DNA from 2 places in the Arthrobacter sp. D3-18 genome. Region 1 is predicted to be linked to the other one. Evidence: riboswitches for the same ligand, from Rfam matches in the RefSeq annotation. Region 1 holds a riboswitch; the other holds the start of a gene.
The links. Region 1 has a riboswitch for cyclic di-AMP ahead of M1D89_RS22055 (NlpC/P60 family protein). Riboswitches for the same ligand answer to the same signal wherever they lie in the genome.

Region 1 (5,137 bases):
GGATCCACGTTCGGAGATTTTGAAGTAGCGGTCGATTGCAGAACCTTGTTTCAGCATGAAGGTCTCCGGGGATCGAGGGGAGTTTGCTCTCAAATCCTATGTTGTCCGGTGTGGGCCCTTCGAACGATTCGCCTAGTCTGTAAGGAAGCCAACACTAGGAGAAACCGCCCCATGCGTACCATCCGCCCGCTTCTGGCCGCCGTCGTCGCTGCTCTTGCTTTCGCGTCCGCCTTGCTGTTTTCCGCGGCTCCGGCGTCCGCGCACGACGCCGCCGAGTCAACCGCGCCAGCCAACGGTGCCAGCGTGGCGGAAGTCCCGGCGTCGGTCTCCGTCACGTTCAACAACCGCCCGCTCGCAATTGGGTCCGGCGTAACCGTGACGGCAGGCGGTGAGAACTGGGCGGACGGTCCGGTCGAAATCATTGACAACCAAGCCGTCCAGAAGCTTCGAGAGGGCGCTCCGGCTGGTGAATACACGGTTGTATGGCGCGTAGTCAGCTCGGATTCCCATCCCATCGAGGGCACCTTTACGTTCACAGCCACCGCGGGAAGCACGACGACGGCGGCTGGCCCGGTTGGTACGTCACCGACGGCATCAGCGCCGTCAGCCGCAGTACCTACGGTGGGTACCGCAGCGCCGGGAACGGGCAGCAGCGAGCCTGCCGCTGACGCCTCGCAACCCTTCCCTTGGAGCATCGTCGGGCTGGCTGTTGTTGCTGTGGGTCTCGTTGTTTACCTTGCTGTTACCGCACGGAAGAAACTCGCCGCTTCCAACAGCCCTGATGGCGATACTCCCGCGGAATAACGCGGTTTTCTACGTACCTGCGAATATCTCGAAACGGACACTGCGACACGCCAGAAGCCCACTTCCCGTTACTTAAATGTGACTTCGGTGGAATCATCGCGTACGGTAGTACCTGTGCCTGTTCCACGTAGCGGGCACTTCCGGCCTGATTGCCTAGCTCTGCCGCAGTCCGGAATCCGTTCGCAGACAAACCTACGGCAGAGACGGGGAACCCAATTTAGGCCGCTTTCGAGTGTGCCTTGGGGTGAAGTCACGAAGCTTCCGCTGAACAGCGGGGGATAGTGGCCGGGTGACTCCCATCCGAATCCGACAGCTAACCTCGCAGGCATCGGGAGAGGCTCTTTCATGTCTTCACGCATTCTTCGCGGCCGTCGTAAGGCGGACAGCGTACGTCCTAATCCGTTCATCTCCATCTCGAAGGCAGTAGCCAGCAACGCTTCCGGCGCTGGCCGCCAGGCAGCTGTTATCGCAGCAGCCTCGGGCCTCGTTTTGACCGGCTCCATTGCTGCCCACGCAGCTGAGGCTCCGGTTCAGCGCGACTCCAGCCCCGCAACGGTCGCTGAGACCGTTTCCGAGGCACCCACCAAGGTTGTTACCGCTCTGGCAACGGCTACCGTCAACTTCGAGCGCCCGGCCGTTGCTTCCGTAGCAGCCCCGGTCATCGAAAAGCCGGCTCCCGTTGTTGAGGCTCCTGTGGTTCAGAAGGCAGCAGTCACCACTGCTGCTGCAACAGCTCCCGTCGCAGCCCAGGCTGCGGTTGCTGCTGCTCCTGTGGCTGCCGCACCGGCTGCCCCTGCTCCTGTAGCTGCTGCTCCCGCCGTTGGCGGCGTCAACGCAGCCATGGTTGCTTCGGCTTACGCACAGATCGGCGTTTTCCAGGACTGCACCGCCATGGTCGAGAAGGCCCTCGGCTCCGCAGGCATCCCGGTAGGCGACCTCGGTCCCATGCAGTTCATGAACTACGGCAAGGTCGTCAGCGATCCCCAGCCCGGTGACATGATCGTCCAGTCCGGCCACGTTGCTATCTACATCGGCAACGGCCAGGCAATCAGCGGTGGCATCAACGGCAACCAGACGGGTATCCACCCGATCAGCTGGTTGACCGCAACGGGTCCCCTGACCTACGTACGCGCTGGCGCATAAAGCCTCACGCTTCAGTTCAAAGGCCGGTGCCTTCAAAGACTAATGTCTTTGGAGGCACCGGCCTTTGACGTTAAGTTCTGTTTGTTATTGTTCAGCGGGGAAAGAATGTTCAGTAGGGAAAGCTCGACGGCGGGTCAGGCGACGGCGGGTCGGTGGCCGCGTGGGCGGCGGGGCCCGTGTGAGCCCCTGGGCGGTCGTGCCCCAGGCGTAGTGCCCCTAGGCGAGGGCGATGCCCGGACCTGCGGGCAGGGCAACCTTTGAGGAGATGGCTTGGCCCACTGCCTTGGCTTGCCGCAGCACTTCCTTGGGAGACGGGGTGATGAGGTCCCCAACACCCACCAGGTGCATCCCTACCGCCCGCATGGCTGCCGCGAAGTTCTGGCCAACGGCTATTCCAAGTTCGGCGAGCATGCGGCGCAACTGGCTTTGGGCGCAGCGTGTCACTACTACGTGGTCTGCCAAGAGAACGCCGTTGGCTGTGTGGACTGCCCACTGGCGTGGAGTGGATTCGAGGGGGCCGGATACGTGGAGACCCGTTCTCAGGCCCGCTGTGGTCATGCTGGCGGCCAGCCCGTATCCGATTTGCCGGGAGGGGTCGGAACCCAGGAAATCAAGGCGGACGGCGCGCGTGGTGTTGCGAACGTCCAGTTGGTGGTTGGCGGCGTAGTTCCGCAGGTGTCGGAGGATCTCGTTGCGTTCCTGCATGGCTGCAGGATCGGCCACCTCGGTGCGTTGAAGCATGCCTGTATGAACGGAAGGACCAGTGGTGGACAATGCACCAAACCCGTCCACGACGATTGAGCCCACGCCATAGCGGCTGAGTTCGCTGGCAACTGCCAAGCCGGACAGGCCGGCTCCGATAACCACGGTGGTGGTGCGCTCCGTGCCGGAATCAGGCGTGAGTGACACTGCTTGGTTCCTCCTTGACGTGTGTGCCTTACGGCATCGCGTGGGATCGCGTCCGAGTTCCCCAAGCGGCCGCAAATAAATGGCCGGAGTGTGTGGTGTGAAACACGTTCGCCGGCCATTCGGTGACTCGAACACTACCGAACTTTTTCGGCCATGGATAGCCTCCGCGGCTGCGCGTTTTGTGTGTTCGTCCGCAGCGCAATGTGTATGCCCGGCAACCGAGCCCGGACCGTTATGCACATAGCCCAATGTCGCCTTGATTCGGTACTGCTGACCGAGAATAGTTGGCACTGGGAGGAGAAATTTCCCGGTTTCTCCTGCTCCGGCCATTGACAATGAAACAGCGAGGGAATCCGACGCGGAGAACCTCTGGCAGAATAGCCGGAACATCAAGCAGTAGGTGGAGAGGCAGGCCCCCATGGACCAGCACGGCAGACACAGTGAAGAGCCACAGGACGGCCAGGATCAGGCCGTGGAACCCGGTGGCATCGTGGTGGGAGTGGACGGTTCAGAGCATGGTCAATGTGCTTTGGTTTGGGCCGCGCGGGAGGCCGAACGTCGGCAACTTCCCTTGCATATCGTCACGGCATATTCTGTGCCCATCTTCGCCGCCTCCGGGCTGGACGGCGGCTACGCAACAGTCGATGATTCCGTGATTCGCGAGGGCGCGGATGCGATCGTCCGGCAGGCCCTGGATAAGGTGTCCCGATATGCCATCGACGTCGATGCATCTGTCGAGAACGGCGACGCCGCTGGCGTCCTGTTGGATCTTTCCAGCGAGGCAGCCCTCCTTGTCTTCGGCAGCCGGGGCCGCGGCGGATTCGTTGGGCGTTTACTTGGCTCAGTCAGCAGCGCCTTGCCCGCCCACGCCAAATGCCCCACTGTGACTGTCCCGCTCTACTGTGCCGACCGCCTTGGTGAAAGCACTGAGGACAAACACATCAAGGCTGAACATGCCAAGGCAGGCCCACGTACTGTGGAAAACGTAGTTGCCGTAGGCGTGGACGGTTCCGAGCAGGCCCGCGTGGCCGTGCTCGAAGCGGCCGAGCAAGCACAGCGCATGGGAGCGAAACTCCGGGTGATTTGTGCCGTGCCGCAGTACAGCGGTTCCCTGGCATGGGTTCCGGCACCCTTGGACCGGGATGCCTTGTTTGCGGATATCAAAGTCCAGCTTGACGCCGGGGCTGATTGGCTCAGAAGCCACTTCCCTTCATTGCCCATGGAAACGGAACTCCGGGATGGTTCCCCCGTTGATGTTCTGGTGGAAACCAGCCGCAGCGTAGAGCTGGTGGTTCTGGGCACACGGGGCCGTGGTGGTTTCGCGGGGATGCTGTTGGGTTCTACATCGGACGGAGTCCTGCACCACTCCAAGGGACCGGTAATGGTTGTCCCGGACCGTGAAGATCCGCGACTCGCTGACCGTCAGAAGTTTGGGCCGATGCTCGGCGCTGCCTAAGCCGGAGCCTGTTGCGTCCATGGACAAGAAGCAGCCCGGGGAGCCGTCGCAGGAACACGACGAGGGGCTCGGCGCGTCCGATCCGCAGTTGGTTTTGGACATCGCCGAAATCCAGGGAACCATGCTTCCCCGCGTCGGTGGCAAGGCAGCCAACTTGGGCGAACTGGCCAACGCTGGCCTGCCCGTGCCTGGCGGATTCTGCCTCACAACTGATGCATACCGGCGGGCGCTCTCAGGTGCTGGCCTGGAGGTTGTCTTTGCAGCTTTGGCTGAGGCCAGCGCCTCCGGCACCCGCGCCTCCGGGACGGACGCCTCCGGCTTGGACCAGCTCAATGAGCTAGCCGCCCGCGCCCGGTCCTTGGTGCTCGATACCGGGGTACCCGATGGAATCGCCGAAGCCGTACGGTCTGCGTACGAAGAATTGGGGGACAACGTCCCTGTCGCAGTACGGTCTTCGGCCACTGCAGAGGACTTGCCTTTCGCCAGCTTCGCGGGACAGCAGGACACTTTCCTGAACGTCGTTGGTATTGACTCAGTCCTTGATGCCGTGAGCCGCTGTTGGGCATCGCTCTGGACAGATCGTGCAGTGGCCTACCGGACCACCAACGGGATTGACCATGGAACGGTGTCCCTCGCTGTGGTTGTGCAGGAGATGGTGAATGCCGTCACCGCGGGCGTCATGTTTACGGCTAATCCGGTGACGGGGAATCGCTATGAAACCGTGATTGATGCCAGCCCGGGCTTGGGGGAGGCCGTAGTTTCTGGTGCTGTGAATCCGGATCATTACGTTGTGGACGCCCATCGTGGTGCCATTGTGGAAAGGAC
Region 2 (5,137 bases), 510 kb from region 1:
GGCGGGGTCAGGGCCGGTGGTGTCCTCGGCCCAGTTCGGCCCGTAACTCACTGACGGGAATTGTCCCCCGGTGCAGCTCGCGGGTCAGGCGGGCCACTGCGCGAAGGTCAGCCAGGACGGTACGTACGACGTCGACGCCCGGGTCGGGATCGTCGGTCCAGTCGACGGGGACTTCATGAATCCGCAAAGCGGAGAGTTCGGCGATGACGAGCAGTTCGGTGTCGAAGAACCATGCCTCATTGCGGGTGTGGGGGAGCAGCTCTTGGGCGATATCGGCACGTATGGCTTTGAAGCCGTATTCGGCATCGGAGAAGCGCGCCCCCGTCATGACGCGCAGCAGAAAATTGTAGGCGCGCGCCATGACGTCATGGTGGCGGCTGGATGTCCCTTGTGAAGCCCTTGCCAGTCGCGTTCCGACGGCGAGGTCGGAGTGCCCGGAGATCAGCGGGGCCAGTAGGGGCGCCACCGCCGAAAGGTCGATCGACAGACCAGGGTCCATGTACGCCAGCAGGGGAGACGGAGAAGAAAGCCAGACCCGGCGGAGCGAGTTTCCGCGTCCCCGTTCCGGAAAATGCATCACCATCAGTTCGGGGAGTTCCCTGGCCAGACGTTCGGCGATCCGTAAAGTGTTGTCCGTGCTGGCGTTGTCGGCCACCGTGATCCGAAATGTGTGCGGGAAGGAATCGGCGAGGTGTCCGTGCAGGCTGCGCAGCTTGTGTTCCAGATGGGCTTCACCGTTGAACACGGGGATGGTGACGTCCAGGACGGGAACCAAACCTTGTATTTTCACGGGGGCGCGCTGCAGCTGATGGTGCACCACCGGCTTGGGATCTGTGAGCGTCATATATTCAGGATGAGCACACCGGATTTGAGTCCTTTAGGCGATAGCTGTGATCCCGCTGTGAACTACGCGCCGCACCTGTGATACGGCAAAAGCCGCACCCATTCCCGTCATCCGCTCCAGTGGGCACTGGTGCGAACGGCGGCAACGGGCGCGGCAATCAAGCAGTCTGGCTTAGTACCAGTTGTTGGCCAAGTGGAAGCCCAGAGCTGCGGACGGGGATCCGTAACGCTCCTTGATGTAATTCAGGCCCCACTTGATCTGGGTCTGGTAGTTGGTTTCCCAGTCAGGACCAACGGTAGCCATCTTGGAAGCAGGCAGGGACTGGACGATGCCGTAGGCGCCGCTGGAAGCGTTCATCGCCGTGGTCCTCCAGTTCGATTCCTTCTCCCACAGCGTGTTCAGGGCAGTCATTTCGCCCGGACCCCAACCGTAGTTGCCAAGGATGCTCAGTGCGTACGCCTTGGCAGCAGCGGGGTCGTCCACAGCCTTGGGGGCTGCAGCAGCTGCAGCGGCCTCCGCAGCGGCAGCGGCAGCAGCGGCGTCGGCGGCTTGCTTGGCAGCAGCGTCAGCGGCAGCCTTCTCAGCTGCGGCCTGGGCGGCGGCCTGGTCAGCGGCAGCCTTCTCGGTTGCGGCCTTCTCAGCTGCGGCCCGGTCAGCGGCAGCCTTCTCCGCAGCGGCCTTGTCAGCAGCTGCCTTGGCGGCAGCATCCGCAGCGGCCCTGTCGGCTGCGCCCTTTTCGGCTGCAGCATTCAGCGACGCGGAGATCTCAGCCGACTTGTTGGTGTTGACCTGCGCACTGGCCTGGGTTCCAGCTACGCGGCTCGCCTCGGGGAGGGTCAGTGCGGCGTTTGCGGCGGTTCCGAGCGATGCAACGCCCAGTGCGGCTGCCACGACACCGGCGACTACGGACATGCGGTGGCCGGACTTACCCTGGCGGGCTGCGTTCTTGAGGACGGACTGCGACTTGGTGAGCGGTGCGTTGTGTTCGTCGCGGTGACGCGCGGAAGGGCGCGTCTGATCGTTAAGTTCAGACATGTGATTACCTCTCAGCGCCTGCGGAGTTAGCTGTCGGGTTCGGATGAGGTCATCCGGCCGCGTATCATGCTGCGGCTTCACCCCAAGGGCCGGCCAAAAAGGCCTGGCCCGGAGACTCTGGGTCCCCCGTCTCTGCCTCGGAGAAAGAACGGACTCCGGGAAGTGGCAGAGCTCGGCGCATCCCGGATGTGGGCCTGCTAGGGACGACCCACCCTTTCGACGGTACAGGAGGTTTCGGCAGAAGTCACATTTAGGTAACAGAGATCACGACGCCGGTGAGTCGCCTTGCCCGATTCGTTATAGGCCTTCGGTGGTCACGGTAGGGAGTCGGAGGGCGAATTCAGTGCGCCCCGGCCGCGAGGTCACTTCCACGCTCCCGCCATGCGCTGAAACGATGGATTCCACAATGGACAAGCCCAGTCCGGAGGTGCCCTCGGTGCCTGACCTTGCGACATCAGCGCGGGCGAACCGGGAGAAGATCCGGCCCTGGAAATCTTCAGGAATTCCGGGGCCGTTATCCGTCACCGTGACCACGGCGCTGCCGTCGGCGGAGAGCATGACACCTGTAACCACAGTGGTGCCGGGATCGGTGTGTTTGCGGGCATTGGACAGCAAATTGGCCAGCACCTGGTGAAGTTGGGTGGCATCCCCTCGCACCGTGGTGGGCTCATCGGGGAGCTGGAGCTGCCAAATGTGGTCCGGTGCCATGACTTTCTCGTCACTGACCGTTTCGATCACCAGCTGTGTCAGGTCCACGTCCTCAACTTTGACGGGTTGACCCTCGTCCAGCCGCGCCAGCAGAAGAAGGTCCTCCACCAAGGTGGTCATCCGTTCGGACTGGCTTTGGACACGCGCCAGTGACTTCCGGCCATCCTCGGTAAAATTCTCCGTCATCCTCAGTAGCTCGGTGTAACCCCGGATGGCGGTCAGGGGAGTCCGCAGCTCGTGCGAGGCGTCTGCCACGAATTGGCGCACCTTGGTTTCGCTTTCCTGCCGCGCTTCCAGAGCGCTCGAAACGTTGTTCAGCATCTGGTTCAAGGCATAGCCGACGCTGCCCACTTCCGTTCCAGGGTGGGATGCCGAGGGCGGCACGCGCACCGCAAGTGCCACTTCACCGGCGTCGAGAGGCAGGCGCGAGACCTTTGTGGCCACTTCGGAGAGCTGTTCCAGCGGCCGCATGGTCCGGCGGATGATGACCGTTCCCACGAGGCCGATCACCACGAGTCCACCCAGCGAGACCAGCACCATGGTCCACACCAGCGAGGCTTCGGCGCTCTGTTTGTCGGCGAGCGGCAAGCCCGTCACAATCACGTCGCCGTAATTGGTGTTGACTGCCACCAGCCGGTAATCGCCGTTGGAGAGTGATCGGTCCACGGGTTGATTGTCCGTGGGGAGCGACACAAGGACCTGTTCGTCGTCCGCTGAGAGCGAGACGCGGTTACCCTGGGCGTCAATTAAACCCGAGCTACGCACGGTGGAGCCGTCGATCCTCGCATTAAGCGTGCCCGCAGCTTGCCCGCGCGCTTCCAGAGGATCCGGCCTGCCGGGGGATGACGGAAAGTTCGACGGCGGCCTGCCGAAGTCATTCGCGCGGCTGGACGCCTGCTCCAACTGCCTGTCGAGCTGCCTGTCGAAGACCATGTCCATGGACGCGTAACTGACAACTCCCACCGCAGCGCAAATGGCGACCAGCAGTGCCATGGCCACCAGGACCAGGCGTGTACGCAAGTGCCAGGTGGAAGGGTTGAGCCAACTGCGCTGAGACTGTCCGGCCGGTCCGGACTTCCTGGCCACTCCTGAGAGGGTGCTCAATGCCTAATCCGCAGGCTTGATGACGTATCCGGCACCCCGGATGGTGTGGATCATCGGAGGATGGTTGGCTTCGATCTTCTTGCGCAGATAAGAGATGTAGAGCTCCACGATGTTGGCCTGGCCGCCGAAGTCGTAGTCCCACACGCGGTCCAGGATCTGGGCCTTGCTGACAACCCGTTTGGGGTTCTCCATGAGGTAGCGAAGCAGCTCGAACTGGGTGGCAGTGAGCGCAATATCCTGGCCGGCGCGGGTGACTTCACGGGTATCTACGTTGAGCGTAAGGTCGCCTACCACCAGCTCCGCGGTGTCCATTGCAGCTACGCCGGAGCGCTGGACCAAGCGGTGGAGGCGCAGGAGGACTTCCTCCATGCTGAAGGGTTTAGTGACGTAGTCGTCCCCGCCTGCTGCGAGTCCCACAATGCGGTCCTGCACGGCGTCCTTGGCCGTGAGGAACAGTGCGGGAACCTCCGGGGCGAAGGTGCGGATGCGGTTCAGGACCTCGACGCCGTCGAATCCGGGAAGCATGACATCCAGGACCAACACGTCAGGGCGGAAGTCCTTGGCCAGCTTTACTGCCTCCGGACCGTCGCCCGCCACCGCAACGGACCAGCCTGCCATGCGCAGGCCCATGCTCATCAGTTCGGCGAGGCTGGGTTCGTCATCCACCACCAGGGCACGGATGGGAGAGCCGTCCGGGTGGGAGAGCTGGGGAAGGTTATTGGTCATGGAGTGCGAGGAGGCCATGGGATAACTCTCCGTTCTGCTGGTTTGCCAACGCTTTGCCCATCCTGTGAGGACGCTGTGAGATCAGACTATCGAGGAGGGTGCTACGGGACCCACTTCCTGGCCCAAGGACTTTGGCCAGCCAAGTGCAGCCGCGTTCTACGGCTTGTAGCAGATTCTGTCCCGAAAATTGGTCCGAAAGACTCAGTCCGATTGGACAACAAGTGTTTCAGATCGTGAGATTCCGTCGAGGGAGGGTTGGTGGGAACGAGCATGCACATCATCCCCGATATACCGAAGAATATTCAGTAGATGCCGAATATTTCCTGACCGTACCGAATGAAATGACGTTCATTTACAGCACCTACGGAATTGTGATTTGCGACACAATAGACCTCTGTGTCTCAAAATGTGGACGGTTCGGCGCTTTGTTACTTGCGTGTTGCCTTTGTTACGTTGCACACTTCCAATGTGAACAAGAACTCAACAGCACCTGCAGCCGCAGCAACCTGGCCCAGCGCACCCGCTGGCCATGATGACCGCTGTTGTCGAATGCAAGCCTAACTTTCCACCCCAAGAAGTTTCAGGCATTCGCCCCCTAGCCCAGCGTTGGGCGCCCCTCCCCAAACTCATTGCGGGGACAACCAGCATTCGAAGCCGCGATGACGGCTATTCACTTTTGAGGTAAGCACTCTATGTCAGTTGCATCTGGATACGTCCACA

Region 2: linked by a shared signal. The riboswitch ahead of M1D89_RS19460 (aggregation-promoting factor C-terminal-like domain-containing protein) and the one ahead of M1D89_RS22055 (NlpC/P60 family protein) in region 1 are both predicted to bind cyclic di-AMP.

Annotation. Positions count from the first base shown of each region.
Region 1 covers NZ_CP096440.1:4,282,300-4,287,436, reverse strand. Annotated here, with positions in the region: gene M1D89_RS22065 (NCS2 family permease) at 1-57, opposite strand, end outside; gene M1D89_RS22060 (copper resistance CopC family protein) at 172-804, shown strand; cyclic di-AMP (ydaO/yuaA leader) riboswitch at 979-1,146, shown strand; gene M1D89_RS22055 (NlpC/P60 family protein) at 1,150-1,947, shown strand; gene M1D89_RS22050 (NAD(P)/FAD-dependent oxidoreductase) at 2,164-2,856, opposite strand; gene M1D89_RS22045 (universal stress protein) at 3,275-4,312, shown strand; gene M1D89_RS22040 (PEP/pyruvate-binding domain-containing protein) at 4,332-5,137, shown strand, end outside.
Region 2 covers NZ_CP096440.1:3,775,905-3,781,041, reverse strand. Annotated here, with positions in the region: gene M1D89_RS19465 (glycosyltransferase) at 8-844, opposite strand; gene M1D89_RS19460 (aggregation-promoting factor C-terminal-like domain-containing protein) at 1,016-1,879, opposite strand; cyclic di-AMP (ydaO/yuaA leader) riboswitch at 1,883-2,043, opposite strand; gene M1D89_RS19455 (sensor histidine kinase) at 2,177-3,673, opposite strand; gene M1D89_RS19450 (response regulator transcription factor) at 3,695-4,435, opposite strand; gene M1D89_RS19445 (winged helix-turn-helix domain-containing protein) at 5,110-5,137, shown strand, end outside.